One region of the Streptomyces sp. NPDC059788 genome, then DNA from elsewhere that is predicted to be linked to it. Evidence: riboswitches for the same ligand, from Rfam matches in the RefSeq annotation. Region 1 holds a riboswitch; each other region holds the start of a gene.
What was found. Region 1 has a riboswitch for thiamine pyrophosphate ahead of thiC (phosphomethylpyrimidine synthase ThiC). Riboswitches for the same ligand answer to the same signal wherever they lie in the genome.
Positions count from the first base shown of each region.

Region 2: it holds a riboswitch for thiamine pyrophosphate, as region 1 does, so the genes downstream of both, ACFV57_RS12235 (thiamine ABC transporter substrate binding subunit) here and thiC (phosphomethylpyrimidine synthase ThiC) in region 1, are expected to answer to the same signal.
Region 3: it holds a riboswitch for thiamine pyrophosphate, as region 1 does, so the genes downstream of both, thiO (glycine oxidase ThiO) here and thiC (phosphomethylpyrimidine synthase ThiC) in region 1, are expected to answer to the same signal.

Region 1 is NZ_JBHWHY010000062.1:18,563-22,767, forward strand. It holds gene ACFV57_RS37375 (SsgA family sporulation/cell division regulator) at 103-528, shown strand; gene ACFV57_RS37380 (YibE/F family protein) at 781-2,235, opposite strand; TPP riboswitch at 2,307-2,465, shown strand; gene thiC (phosphomethylpyrimidine synthase ThiC) at 2,459-4,205, shown strand, end outside.
Region 2 is NZ_JBHWHY010000011.1:74,123-78,327, reverse strand. It holds gene ACFV57_RS12240 (ABC transporter permease) at 1-716, opposite strand, end outside; gene ACFV57_RS12235 (thiamine ABC transporter substrate binding subunit) at 779-1,855, opposite strand; TPP riboswitch at 1,934-2,068, opposite strand; gene rlmN (23S rRNA (adenine(2503)-C(2))-methyltransferase RlmN) at 2,102-3,208, opposite strand; gene ACFV57_RS12225 (phosphatidate cytidylyltransferase) at 3,345-4,205, opposite strand, start outside.
Region 3 is NZ_JBHWHY010000038.1:5,848-10,052, forward strand. It holds gene ACFV57_RS29370 (Rv2175c family DNA-binding protein) at 112-477, opposite strand; gene ACFV57_RS29375 (NAD(P)/FAD-dependent oxidoreductase) at 625-1,899, opposite strand; TPP riboswitch at 2,063-2,178, shown strand; gene thiO (glycine oxidase ThiO) at 2,340-3,551, shown strand; gene thiS (sulfur carrier protein ThiS) at 3,548-3,775, shown strand; gene ACFV57_RS29390 (thiazole synthase) at 3,786-4,205, shown strand, end outside.

The DNA of each region.
Region 1 (4,205 bases):
AATCACTCCTTGTGATCCGCTTGCACGTGACAGACGATGGCGTCAATGGGGCCAAGAGGGACGATTCCTGGCCATCTCCGACCAAGTACGGGGCAGAGGCTGATGACCGACACAGTTCAGGCAGAAGTGATCATGAGCTTCCTCGTGTCCGAGGAGCTCGCCTTCCGTATCCCGGTGGAGCTGTACTTCGACTGCGCGGACCCCTATGCGGTCAGCTTCACCTTCGACCTTCCCGGCGATGTGCCCGTGACCTGGGCGTTCAGCCGGGAATTGCTGCTGGACGGGCTGAGCAAGCCGTCCGGTGAGGGTGACGTGCGCATCGAGCCGTCCTCCTCCGAACACCTCAGCGACGTCTTCATCGGCCTCCAGGTGGGCGACGAACGGGCGTTGTTCCGCGCCGGTGCGCCGCCGCTGGTGGCCTTCCTCGACCGTACGGACCGACTGGTACCGATCGGGGAGGAAGAGGTGTGCGACACGCTCGAATCGACATTGGACCGCATTCTTTCGGAGGCCCAGAAGGCAGGGTGACCGGCGGCTGTACGGGGATGGCTCGGCACGGCTTCTTCCGGGCCCGTCGCGGCCTCAGCCGCGGCTCCCAGGTGGCGGCGGCGGACCGCTGTCGGCCCGGCCGGGATCTCCGGCCCGCCCAGCCCGCGCGGTCCGCCAAGCCCCCTGACCTTCGCCAGGCCCCATGGTCCGCCCAGTCCCTGCGGTCCACCCGGCCCTTGCGGTCTGCCCGGCCCCGCGGCCCCTCGGGTCCATCCGCCGCGCCTGCCCCGCTCAGCGTTTGCGCCGCCGCCTGCCGCTTCCGGCGCCCCGACCGGCACGCCGTCCCGGACTCCGGCCCGTCGCCCCCCGGTCCGCGGAGACGACCAGCGCGGCCAGCAGCGTGGTCAGCGGTACGGACGCGACCAGGCCGATGCTGCCCACCAGCGTCCGTACGACCTCCTCGGCGACCACCTCGCTGGAGGCGACCGTACCGACACTGCTCTGTGCGATCGAGAACAGCAGGAGCAACGGCAGCGCCGCGCCCGCGTAGGCGAGCACGAGCGTGTTCACGACGGACGCGATGTGGTCGCGCCCGATGCGCATCGCCGAGCTGTAGAGCTTGCGCCAGCCCGCCGACGGGTCGGCCTCCTTCAGCTCCCAGACCGCGGCGGTCTGCGTGACCGTCACGTCGTCGAGCACGCCCAGCGAGCCGATGATGATGCCTGCCAGCAGCAGGCCGCGGATCTCGATGTCGGGGTACAGCCCGTGCACCAGCCCGGTCTGGTCGTCGGTGTTGCCGGTCAGCAGCGCCCACCCGATGAAGAGAGAGCCGAGCAGGCCGATCAGCAGCAGCGAGACGAGCGTGCCCAGTACGGCGACGGACGTACGGGCCGTGAGTCCGTGACACATGTAGAGGGCGACCAGCATGATCGCGCTGCCCCCGACGATGGCGACCACCAGGGGATTCGACCCCTGAAGGATGGCGGGGAGGATGAACAGCGTCAGGACCGCGAAGCTCACGACCAGCGCCACCAGCGCGAGCACCCCGCGCAGCCGTCCGACCACGACGACCGCCGCCGCGAAGATGGCGGCGAGCACCCACATCGGGAAGGTCCGGTCCACGTCGGCGACCGAATACTGGAGATCCTTGGGCGCCTTGGGCGCATAGGCGACCACGACCCCCTGGCCGGCCGTGTAGTGCCGCGTGGCGTCGGGCGTCACGATCGACTCGAACCGCCGGCCCGTGTCCTTGCCGGTGGTCACCTCGATTATCGCCCGTTCGCAGTGCTGTGCCTGGCGTTGGCGTGGGTCCGCGGGGGAGGACGGTTGCTGCTGCGACGGTTGCTGTTGCTGCTGGGCGTGCACGTCCGCGCAGTTCACCTCCTCCACCTTCACCACCTTCGCCTTCTCGGTCTGCTGGTCGAAGCCGACACCGGACGGCTTGTGCCCCGGCGCGCCACCCGGCCACAGGACGACCAGCCCGGCCAGGACCGCGGCGGCGAAAGGGATCAGTACGGCGGCGATGACCTTGCGCAGATGGCGCGAGACGGGGGCGGCGGGGCCGTGGCCATGGCTGTGACTGTGGCCATGACCGAGTCCTGGGCCGGGTCCGGGACCGTGGCCTCCGGGACCATGGCCGTGCGTGAGGTCGGGCCCGTGACGGCCCTGCTCCTGATCGGGCCCGTGCGCGTGCGCCGGGCCGTGAACGGGGTGGTGCGCGGAGTGCGGGGGCTCGTTGCTGGTCACCGCCCGATCATCGCAAGAACTGGCAGGGCCCCCTGTTCACCGCGCCACGACGGCCGCTACCGTGGTGGCACCTTTGCAATCGCGGGAGCTCGGAGCACCGGGCTGAGAGGGCGCTGACCCCCGTACGGAACGTCCGGCCGAAGCCGGGAACGCCGTCACGGACATCGCTGCGTCGACCGCCGAACCTGTTACCGGGTAATGCCGGCGTAGGGAGTGGGTCTTCATGACTCTGCAGGATGCACGCACGCCCGAAAACGGCCAGGGCTCCGCCAAGGAGATCGGCTGGCACAAGGGCTACCTCACCGGATCGCGCCCCGACCTGCGGGTCCCGGTCCGCCGTGTGCACCTCACCAACGGCAAGGACGTGACGCTCTACGACACGTCAGGGCCGTACACCGACCCCAACATCGAAAGCGACGTCCGCCGCGGCCTGGCGCCGCTGCGGGAGAACTGGATCATCGGCCGCGGGGACACCGAGGAGTACGCGGGCCGTCCGCCGCGGCCCGAGGACGACGGCCTCAAGCACACCTCGCCGCGCGGCGGTCTGAAGAACCTCGACGCGGTCTTCCCCGGCCGTCCCCGGCAGCCGCGGCGGGGCCGGGACGGCGCCGCGGTCTCCCAGCTCGCGTACGCGCGGCGCGGCGAGGTCACGGCGGAGATGGAGTACGTCGCGATCCGCGAGAACGTCTCCCCCGAGTTCGTACGGGACGAGATCGCGGCCGGCCGGGCCGTACTGCCCGCCAACGTCAACCACCCGGAGATCGAGCCGATGATCATCGGCAAGAACTTCCTGGTGAAGGTCAACGCGAACATCGGCAACTCCGCCGTCACCTCCTCCATCGAGGAGGAGGTGGAGAAGATGACCTGGGCGACCCGCTGGGGCGCCGACACGGTCATGGACCTGTCCACCGGCCGCAACATCCACACCACCCGTGAGTGGGTGCTGCGCAACTCCCCCGTCCCCATCGGCACCGTCCCCCTCTACCAGGCACTGGAGAAGGTGGACGGCAAGGCCGAGGAGCTGTCCTGGGAGGTGTACAAGGACACGGTCATCGAACAGGCCGAACAGGGCGTGGACTACATGACCGTGCACGCGGGCGTTCTGCTGCGTTACGTCCCCCTGACGGCCCGCCGCAAGACCGGCATCGTCTCGCGCGGCGGGTCGATCATGGCGGCGTGGTGCCTGGCGCACCACAGGGAATCGTTCCTCTACACCCACTTCGAGGAACTCTGCGAGATCCTCGCCTCCTACGACGTCACGTACTCCCTCGGCGACGGCCTGCGCCCCGGCTCCATCGCGGACGCCAACGACGAGGCGCAGTTCGCGGAGCTGCGTACGCTCGGTGAGCTGAACTCGATCGCCAAGCGGCACGGCGTACAGACGATGATCGAGGGGCCGGGACACGTCCCGATGCACAAGATCAAGGAGAACGTCGACCTCCAGCAGGAGATCTGCGAGGAGGCCCCGTTCTACACGCTGGGCCCGCTGACCACCGACATCGCGCCCGCGTACGACCACATCACCTCCGGGATCGGCGCGGCGATGATCGCGTGGTGGGGCACCGCGATGCTCTGTTACGTCACGCCCAAGGAGCACCTGGGCCTGCCGGACCGCGACGACGTCAAGACCGGCGTCATCACCTACAAGATCGCGGCCCACGCGGCGGACCTGGCCAAGGGCCACCCGGGCGCCCAGGAGTGGGACGACGCGCTGTCCGACGCGCGCTTCGAGTTCCGGTGGGAGGACCAGTTCAACCTGGCCCTCGACCCGGACACGGCCCGCGCCTACCACGACCAGACGCTGCCCGCGGAGCCGGCGAAGACGGCGCACTTCTGCTCCATGTGCGGCCCCAAGTTCTGCTCCATGAAGATCAGCAGGAGTATCACGGAGCAGTTCGGTGGCGAGGAGGGCTCGTCCCCGGAGGAGATCGAGGCGGGGATGCTGGAGAAGTCGAAGGAGTTCGCGGCGG
Region 2 (4,205 bases), on a different contig from region 1:
ACGGCGGCGAACTGCAGCAGGGTGAGGACGGCGGCCGTCGGGAGGTCCAGGAAATCGGCGGTCTGCCGGTAGATCTCCACTTCCAGAGTGGAGAACTTCGGCCCGCCCAGGATCTGCACCACCCCGAAGGAGGTGAAGGTGAAGAGGAAGACCATCAGAGCGGCCGCCGCGACGGCCGGCGCCAGAGCGGGCAGCGTCACCCGCCGCCAGGCGCTCCAGCGGGACGCGCCGAGCACCCGGGCCGCTTCCTCCTGCCGCGGGTCGAGCTGTCCCCAGAGGCCGGCGACGGTCCGTACGACCACGGCGTAGTTGAAGAAGACGTGCGCCAGCAGGATCGCCCACACCGACGTGTCCAGCCGTACGCCCCACAGGTCGTCCAGTACGCCGCCGCGCCCGACCAGCGCCAGGAACGCCGAGCCCACCACCACCGTGGGCAGGACGAACGGCACCGCGACCACCGACCGCAGCAGCCTCTTTCCGGGGAATTCGAAGCGCGCGAAGACGTATGCGCCGGGGAGCGCGATCAGCAGCGTGAGCCCGGTCGATGCCGCCGCCTGCCAGACGGTGAACCACAGCACGTGCAGGACGTCCGGGTCGGAGAGCACTTCCCCGGCCCGGCCCAGCTGCCACTGTCCGCCGTCCTTCAGCCCGCGCCCGACGATCGCGGCGACGGGGTAGGCGAAGAAGAGCGCGAAGAAGGCGAGCGGCAGGGCCATCAGAGCCAGCCGCGAGGCCGTTCCCCGTCCCCGTGAGCGCCGTGCCCGCTTCTCGCGGCCGGTTACTTCAGGACGAGCGAGGACCACTGCTTGATCCATTGTTCGCGGTTCTTTGTGATGGCGTCCGGAGCCACCGTCTCCGGCTTGTCGATCTTCTCGCCGTACTTGGTGAACAGTTCGGGCACCTTGGCGTCCGTACGCGCCGGGTTGACGAACATCTGGAGCGGGACGTCCTCCTGGAACTTCTTGCTCAGCAGGAAGTCCAGCAGCGCCTTGCCGCCCTTGTCGTTCTTGGCGCCCTTGAGCAGGCCGGCGAACTCGATCTGCCGGAAGCACGTACCGGTCGCGACACCCGTCGGCGCTTCCTTGGGCTCGGGCTTCTTGCCGAGCACCTCGACGGGCGGGCTGGAGGCGTACGAGACCACCAGGGGCTTGTCGCCCTTGCCCTTGCCTGCCGCGGAGCCCGAGAAGCGTTCGTTGTACGCCTGCTCCCAGCCGTCCACGACCTCTACGCCGTTGGCCTTGAGCTTCTTCCAGTAGTCCTGCCAGCCGGATTCACCGTATTCGGCGATGGTGCCGAGCTGGAAGGCAAGGCCGGGCGACGACGTGGCGGAGTTCTCGGTGACGAGCAGTCCCTTGTATTCGGGCTTGAGCAGGTCGTCGAAGGTCCGCGGCGGCGCGATCTTGTGTTCGGCGAAGTAGGCGCGGTCGTAGTTGACGCAGGTGTCGCCGTAGTCCACCGGCGTCACCCGGTGCTCCGCCTTGTCGAGCTGCAGCTCTCCGGGGACGCTCGCCAGCCCCTTGGCCTCGTACGGGGTGAAGAGCCCCTCCTTCAGGCCACGCGACAGCAGTGTGTTGTCGATCCCGAAGAAGACGTCGCCCTGCGGGTTGCCCTTGGAGAGGATCGCCTGGTTGACGGCCTTGCCCGCGTCCCCGCCCTTGAGCACGTTGACCTTGTAGCCGGTCTGCCGGGTGAACTCCTCCAGCACGGACTTGGAGACGTTGAAGGAGTCGTGGCTGACGAGCGTGACCGTCTTGGGGTCCGTACTGCCGCCGCCGCCCGAGCCGCACGCGGCGAGCGCCGTCATGCCGGCCGCGGCGGCCAGCGCCGTGACGGTGATCCTTCTGGTGGTGCTCACTGGATTCCTCCTGGCTGGCCAGGAAGAGACGCGGCCCCACCCGGCGCTTCACGAGGAAGGCCGGATGGGGCGCAACAGCATGAGTGACGACCGAACTTCCTACCCGGAATGACCCGGGCGAGGTTCAAGGGTCTGCGGCACCTCGGTGTCCGTGACGCTCGGTCCGTGACACTGCCGCACTCTCAGCGCTGTGGCGCTCCCCTGTCGGAATGTGCATTTGTTCGATCACACAGTACCAGCGGGCGGTCAGCGCTCCGAGGCCGCGAGCTGCCCGCAGGCGCCGTCGATCTCCTGCCCGCGCGTGTCGCGGACGGTCACCGGCACTCCGTGCGCGGCGATGGCCTCGACGAACGCCTTCTCGTCCTCGGGGCGCGAGGCGGTCCACTTCGAACCGGGCGTCGGGTTCAGCGGGATCAGGTTCACATGGACGCGCTTGCCCTTGAGCAGTCGGCCCAGGAGGTCCCCGCGCCAGGCCTGGTCGTTGATGTCGCGGATCAGGGCGTACTCGATCGAGATCCGGCGGCCGGACTTCTCCGCGTACTCCCAGGCGGCGTCCAGCACCTCGCGCACCTTCCAGCGCGTGTTGACCGGTACGAGCGTGTCGCGCAGCTCGTCGTCGGGTGCGTGGAGCGACACCGCGAGCCGGCACTTCAGGCCCTCGTCCGCGAACCGCAGCATCGCCGGGACGAGACCGACCGTGGACACCGTGATGCCGCGCTGGGACAGCCCCACGCCGTCGGGCTCGGGGTCGGTCAGCCGCCGGATCGCGCCCACGACCCGCTTGTAGTTCGCCAGCGGCTCGCCCATGCCCATGAAGACGATGTTGGACAGCCGGGCCGGCCCGCCCGGCACCTCACCGTCGCGCAGCGCCCGCATGCCGTCGACGATCTGATGAACGATCTCCGCGGTGGAGAGGTTCCGGTCCAGTCCGGCCTGCCCCGTCGCGCAGAACGGGCAGTTCATGCCGCACCCGGCCTGCGACGAGATGCACATCGTGACCCGGTCCGGGTAGCGCATCAGCACGGACTCCACGAGCGTGCCGTCGTGGAGCTTCCACAGCGTCTTACGGGTGGTGTCGTCGTCACAGGAGATGTGCCGCACCACGCTCATCAGCTCGGGCAGCAGCTCCGACGCCAGCTTGCCGCGCGCCGCGGCCGGGATGTCGGTCCACTCCGCCGGGTCGTGCGCGTACCGCGCGAAGTAGTGCTGCGACAGCTGCTTGGCGCGGAACGGCTTCTCACCGGCCGCGGCCACGGCTTCGCGCCGCTCGGCGGGGGTGAGATCAGCAAGGTGCCGCGGGGGCTTCTTGGCCCCGCGCGGCGCGACGAAAGTGAGTTCTCCGGGCTTAGGCATGGTTCTTCCAGTGTCGCAGACGTACGAAGTGACGATCGCCGCTCGGACGGGAGGCCGGTCCCGGAGCGCGAAAAGGCCCGCCACAAGGTGTGACGGGCCCCTCACGCGTACGGGGACGCGTACGGAAAACCGCTGGTCAGCCGGATCCGACGAAGATGACGTACAGGAGCCAGACGACCGGGGCGGTCGGCAGGAGGGAGTCCAGGCGGTCCATGATGCCGCCGTGGCCGGGCAGCAGCGTGCCCATGTCCTTGATGCCGAGATCCCGCTTGATCATGGACTCGCCGAGGTCGCCGAGCGTCGCGCTGGCCGCGACGGCGATGCCCAGGAGCAGGCCCTGCCACCAGGCGCCGTCCGTGATGATCAGCTCCATGCACAGCGCGCCCGCGACCATGGCGAACAGCACCGCGCCGAACAGCCCCTCGCGGGTCTTGCCGGGGCTGATGCGCGGCGCGAGCTTGTGCTTGCCGAAGCGCCAGCCCACCGCGTACGCGCCCGTGTCGCTGACGACGGTCAGCAGCAGGAACGTCAGGACGCGCTGCGGCCCGTCGTCGGCGGCCAGCATCATCGCCACGAACGTCGCCAGGAACGGCACGTAGAACGCCGCGAAGACGCCTGCCGTGACGTCACGGAGGTAGTTCTCGGGGGCCTCCGTCATGCGCCATACGAGGACGGCGAGCGCGGTGAGGGCCATCGCCACCCAGGCACCCTCCGCGCCCCGCACGTAGCCGGCGACCACCATGGCCGTACCGCCGAGCGCGAGCGGCACCAGCGGCACCTTGATGTCCTTGCGCTCCGACAGCCGCGAGGTCAGCTCCCACAGGCCCACGACCACCGCGATCACTATCACGCCCACGAACAGCGGCTTGTAGACGAAGAGCGAGATGAGGATGACGGCGCCGAGGCCGACGCCGACCCCTATGGCGGCCCGGAGGTTGCGTCCCGCGCTCTTCTTCTGCGGCTTGTGGGGTTGCTGTGAGCTGTCGGGCCCCGGCAA
Region 3 (4,205 bases), on a different contig from region 1:
CCGGCCCGTACGCCCTAGTGGTGCGAAGACGGTCGCGGCCGCGGGTGCGAACGCGACGGCGAACGGCTCACGGGCGCGCGGCGAGCGCGCCCGCGGCCGGGTCGGGCGCTCCTACACGGCGAGCGCCTGGGCTCGGCGCTTCACCTCCGTACCGCGATTCTCACGCAGGGCCTGGGCGGGGGTGCCGGGCAGGGTCTCGTCCGCGGTGAAGAGCCACTCCAGCATCTCGTCGTCGGCGAAGCCGTCGTCCCGCAGGAGCGTGAGGGTCCCGACGAGGCCCTTGACGACCTTGCCTTCCTTGATGAAGTCGGCCGGCACATGCAGGGCACGGTTCTCGCCACGGCGCACCGCGATCAGCTGGCCCTCCTTCACCAGCTGCCGCACACGCGTCACCTCGACGCCGATCATCTCGGCGATGTCGGGGAGGGTGAGCCAGGCGGGCACGAGTCCATCGATCTTTGCGTCAATCTCGGTCACAGGACAAGCCTGCCACCTCGCACTGACAGCCGGTAGCGGGGCATCGCCATCGGCGCAGCCCACAGCACCCGAACGCACCTCGGTCCGCACCCGCCCACCGGGCCCCGGGCCCGGCTTCCGGGCCGCCCAGGCCCACCGCGGACCGCCTCAGACAGCCGCCGACTTCAGCGGTACGGACGCGTCCGCCACGAGCTGCCGGTCCAGTACCGCGCCCCGCTCGATGAGCTTGCGCCCCTGGGCGAGGTCGCGCGGCCGGCCGACCGCCAGCAGCGCGACGAGCACGCCGTCGCGCAGCCAGATCACCGACCAGGCGGCGCTTTCCGGGTCGCCGCGCCAGATCGTCTCGTCGGCGTCGGCGTGGTGCCCGGCGTACTGCACGAAGCGGCCGAACTGCTCGGACCAGAAGTACGGGACCGGGTCGTAGACCGGGCCCTCCGCCTCGCCGCGGACGATGGTGGCGGCGACGCTGCGCGGCCCGTGCATGGCGTTGTCCCAGTGGTGGACCAGGAGGCGGCTGCCGTAGCGGGCGGACGGGAAGGAGGCGCAGTCGCCGACCGCGTACACGTCGGGCAGGGAGGTGCGCAGCCGCTCGTCGGCCAGGATGGAGCGGTCCTCGGGCGACAGCTCGACGCCGGAGCCGGCCAGCCAGGAGGTCGAGGGCCGGGCGCCGATGCCGACGACGACGGCGTCCGCGGCGAGCGTCGCGCCGTCGGCGAGCGTCACCGTGCCCTCGGTGAGGGCGGCGACCCGGGCCCCGGTGCGCAGTTCGGCGCCGCTGTCCGCGTACCAGGCGGCCATGGGGGCGGCGACCTCGGCGGGCAGCGCGCCGGCGAGCGGCCGGTCGGCGGCCTCGACGACGGTCACCCGGCAGCCGGCCTCGCGCGCGGCGGTGGTGAACTCCGCGCCGATCCAGCCCGCGCCGACCACCACGACCTCGCGCTGCCCGGTCAGTACGGGCCGCAGCCGCTCGGCGTCGTCGAGGGTGCGCAGGACGTGGACGTCCGGCAGTCCGTCGCAGCCGGGCAGGGTCACCGGCTCGGCGCCGGTGGCGATCACCAGGTGGTCGTACGGGAGCGGACCGGCCTCCGTCTCGACCACCCGGGAGGCTGCGGCGAGCCCGGTGGCGTGCCGCCCCAGGAGCAGGTCGATGCCGAGCGCCTCGAAGTCGACGTCGAAGGTAGAGCCGTCGGCCTTGCCGAGCAGCACGGCCTTGGACAGCGGCGGGCGGTCGTACGGCCGGTGCGGCTCGTCGCCGAGCACCGCGATCTCGCCGCGCCAGCCCTGCTCTCGCAGGGCGACGGCGGTCTGCACGCCGGCCAGGCCGGCGCCCACGATGACGACACGACGGGCCCGTTCGGCGACGCGCTCGTCGCGGTCCTGGCGCGCGCGGTCAGTGTCCTGGGACTGGGTCTGCTCGCTCACCCGATCACTCTAGGGCGGTGTGTCTCGCGAGCAGGAGCATCCCGCAACGAGATCTATGACACACCGTCACGGCCCGTCACCCGCGGGGACCGGCCCGGAACCCGCGTCCCCCGGCCCGGCGCTCCCTTACGGCGCGTCGGCGGCCCGTACTAGGGTTGCCGGTGAACGCACTCGCGGGAGCCCGGACGCGACCGGGCTGAGAGGGAGGCTGTCGCGGCCTCCGACCGTACGAACCTGATCCGGGTCATTCCGGCGAAGGGAGGAGCTGGACGCCCATGCATCCACCTGCACAGACATCCGTACGGCCGTCGGCGGAGCCGCCCCCCGTACCGCAGTCCGAGAAGCCGTCCGTACCCCGATCCGCGAAGCCGTCCGTACCCCGATCCGCGAAGCCGTCCGCACAGCACGCCGCCCCCGGGGCCGGCGGCCCGCACCCGGACGTGCTCGTCATCGGCGGCGGCATCATCGGCCTGGTCACCGCCTGGCGGGCGGCCCTGCTCGGACTGCGCACCGCCGTCGCCGACCCGGCGCCGGGCGGCGGCGCCGCCCAGGTCGCGGCCGGAATGCTGGCCGCCGTCACCGAGCTGCACTACGGCGAGCAGACCCTGCTCGGCCTCAACCTGGCCTCCGCACGCCGCTATCCGGACTTCGCCGCCGAGCTGACGGAGGCGAGCGGCCTGGACCTCGGCTACCGCCGGTGCGGCACCCTGGCCGTCGCGCTGGACGCCGACGACCGCGCGCATCTGCGCGACCTGCACGCCCTCCAGCGCCGCAGCGGGCTGGAGTCCGAGTGGCTGACCGGGCGCGAATGCCGGCGCCTGGAGCCGATGCTCGCGCCGGGCGTGCGCGGCGGGCTGCGCGTGGACGGGGACCATCAGGTGGACCCGCGCCGGCTGGCCGCCGCGCTGCTCGCCGCCTGCGAACGGGCCGGGGTCGCCTTCCACCGCACCAACGCCGAGCGGCTGACCGTCGAGCGGGGCCGCGCCACCGGCGCCGAGCTGGCCGACGGCAGCCGGATCGCGGCCGGTCAGGTCGTGCTCGCCGCGGGCAGCCGCAGCGGGCAGCTGGCGGGCGTCCCCGAGGACGTGCTGCCGCCGGTCCGCCCGGTCAAGGGCCAGGTGCTGCGGCTGCGGATGCCGGACGGCCTGCCCGGCGGCGTACCGTTCCTGTCCCGCACCGTACGGGCCGTGGTGCGCGGCGGCCCGCTCTACCTCGTACCGCGCGAGAACGGCGAGCTGGTGGTCGGCGCCACCAGCGAGGAACTGGGCTGGGACACCACGGTCACCGCGGGCGGGGTGTACGAACTGCTGCGGGACGCCCACGAACTGGTCCCCGGCATCACCGAACTGCCGCTGGTCGAGACCCGCGCCGGGCTGCGCCCCGGCTCGCCCGACAACGCGCCGCTGCTCGGCCCGACCGCACTGCCCGGCCTGCTGCTGGCGACCGGGCACCACCGCAACGGGGTGCTGCTGACGCCCGTCACGGGCGACGCGATGGCGGCGGCGCTGTCCGGCGGCCCGCTGCCGCAGGAGGCGCGGCCGTTCGCCCCGGACCGCTTCGCGCCGAAGCCGTCCGGCCCCTTCCCGGCCTTCGGTGTCCGGCCGGGCTCCGCGCCCGCCCCCGTCCCCGCTTCCCAGGAGCAGCCCGTATGACCGTCACCACGCCCCCCACGCCCATCACCGTCTCCGTGAACGGCGAGCCCCGCGAGTTCCCCGGCGGGCTCACCCTGGACCGGCTCGTCGCCGGACTGACCTCCGCCGCCGGCGGCGTGGCGGCCGCCGTCAACGAGGCCGTGGTGCCGCGCGGCCAGTGGCCCGCCACCCCGGTCGGCGACGGCGACCGCGTCGAGGTCCTCACCGCGGTCCAGGGAGGCTGATCCGTACACCATGGCCGACGATCTCCTCACCATCGCCGACACCACCTTCGACTCGCGCCTGATCATGGGCACCGGCGGGGCGCCCAGCCTCGACATCCTGGAGCGGGCACTGCTCGCCTCCGGCACGGAGCTGACGACGGTCGCCATGCGCCGTCTGGACCCGACCGTGCACGGCTCGGTGCTGTCCCTGCTGGAGCGGCACGACATCCGCGTGCTGCCGAACACGGCGGGCTGCTTCACCGCGGGCGAGGCCGTCCTCACCGCCCGGCTGGCCCGCGAGGCGCTCGGCACCGACTGGATCAAGGTGGAGGTGGTCGCCGACGAGCGCACCCTGCTGCCGGACCCGGTCGAGCTGCTGGACGCCGCGGAGACCCTGGTGGACGACGGGTTCACGGTGCTGCCGTTCACCAACGACGACCCGGTGCTGGCC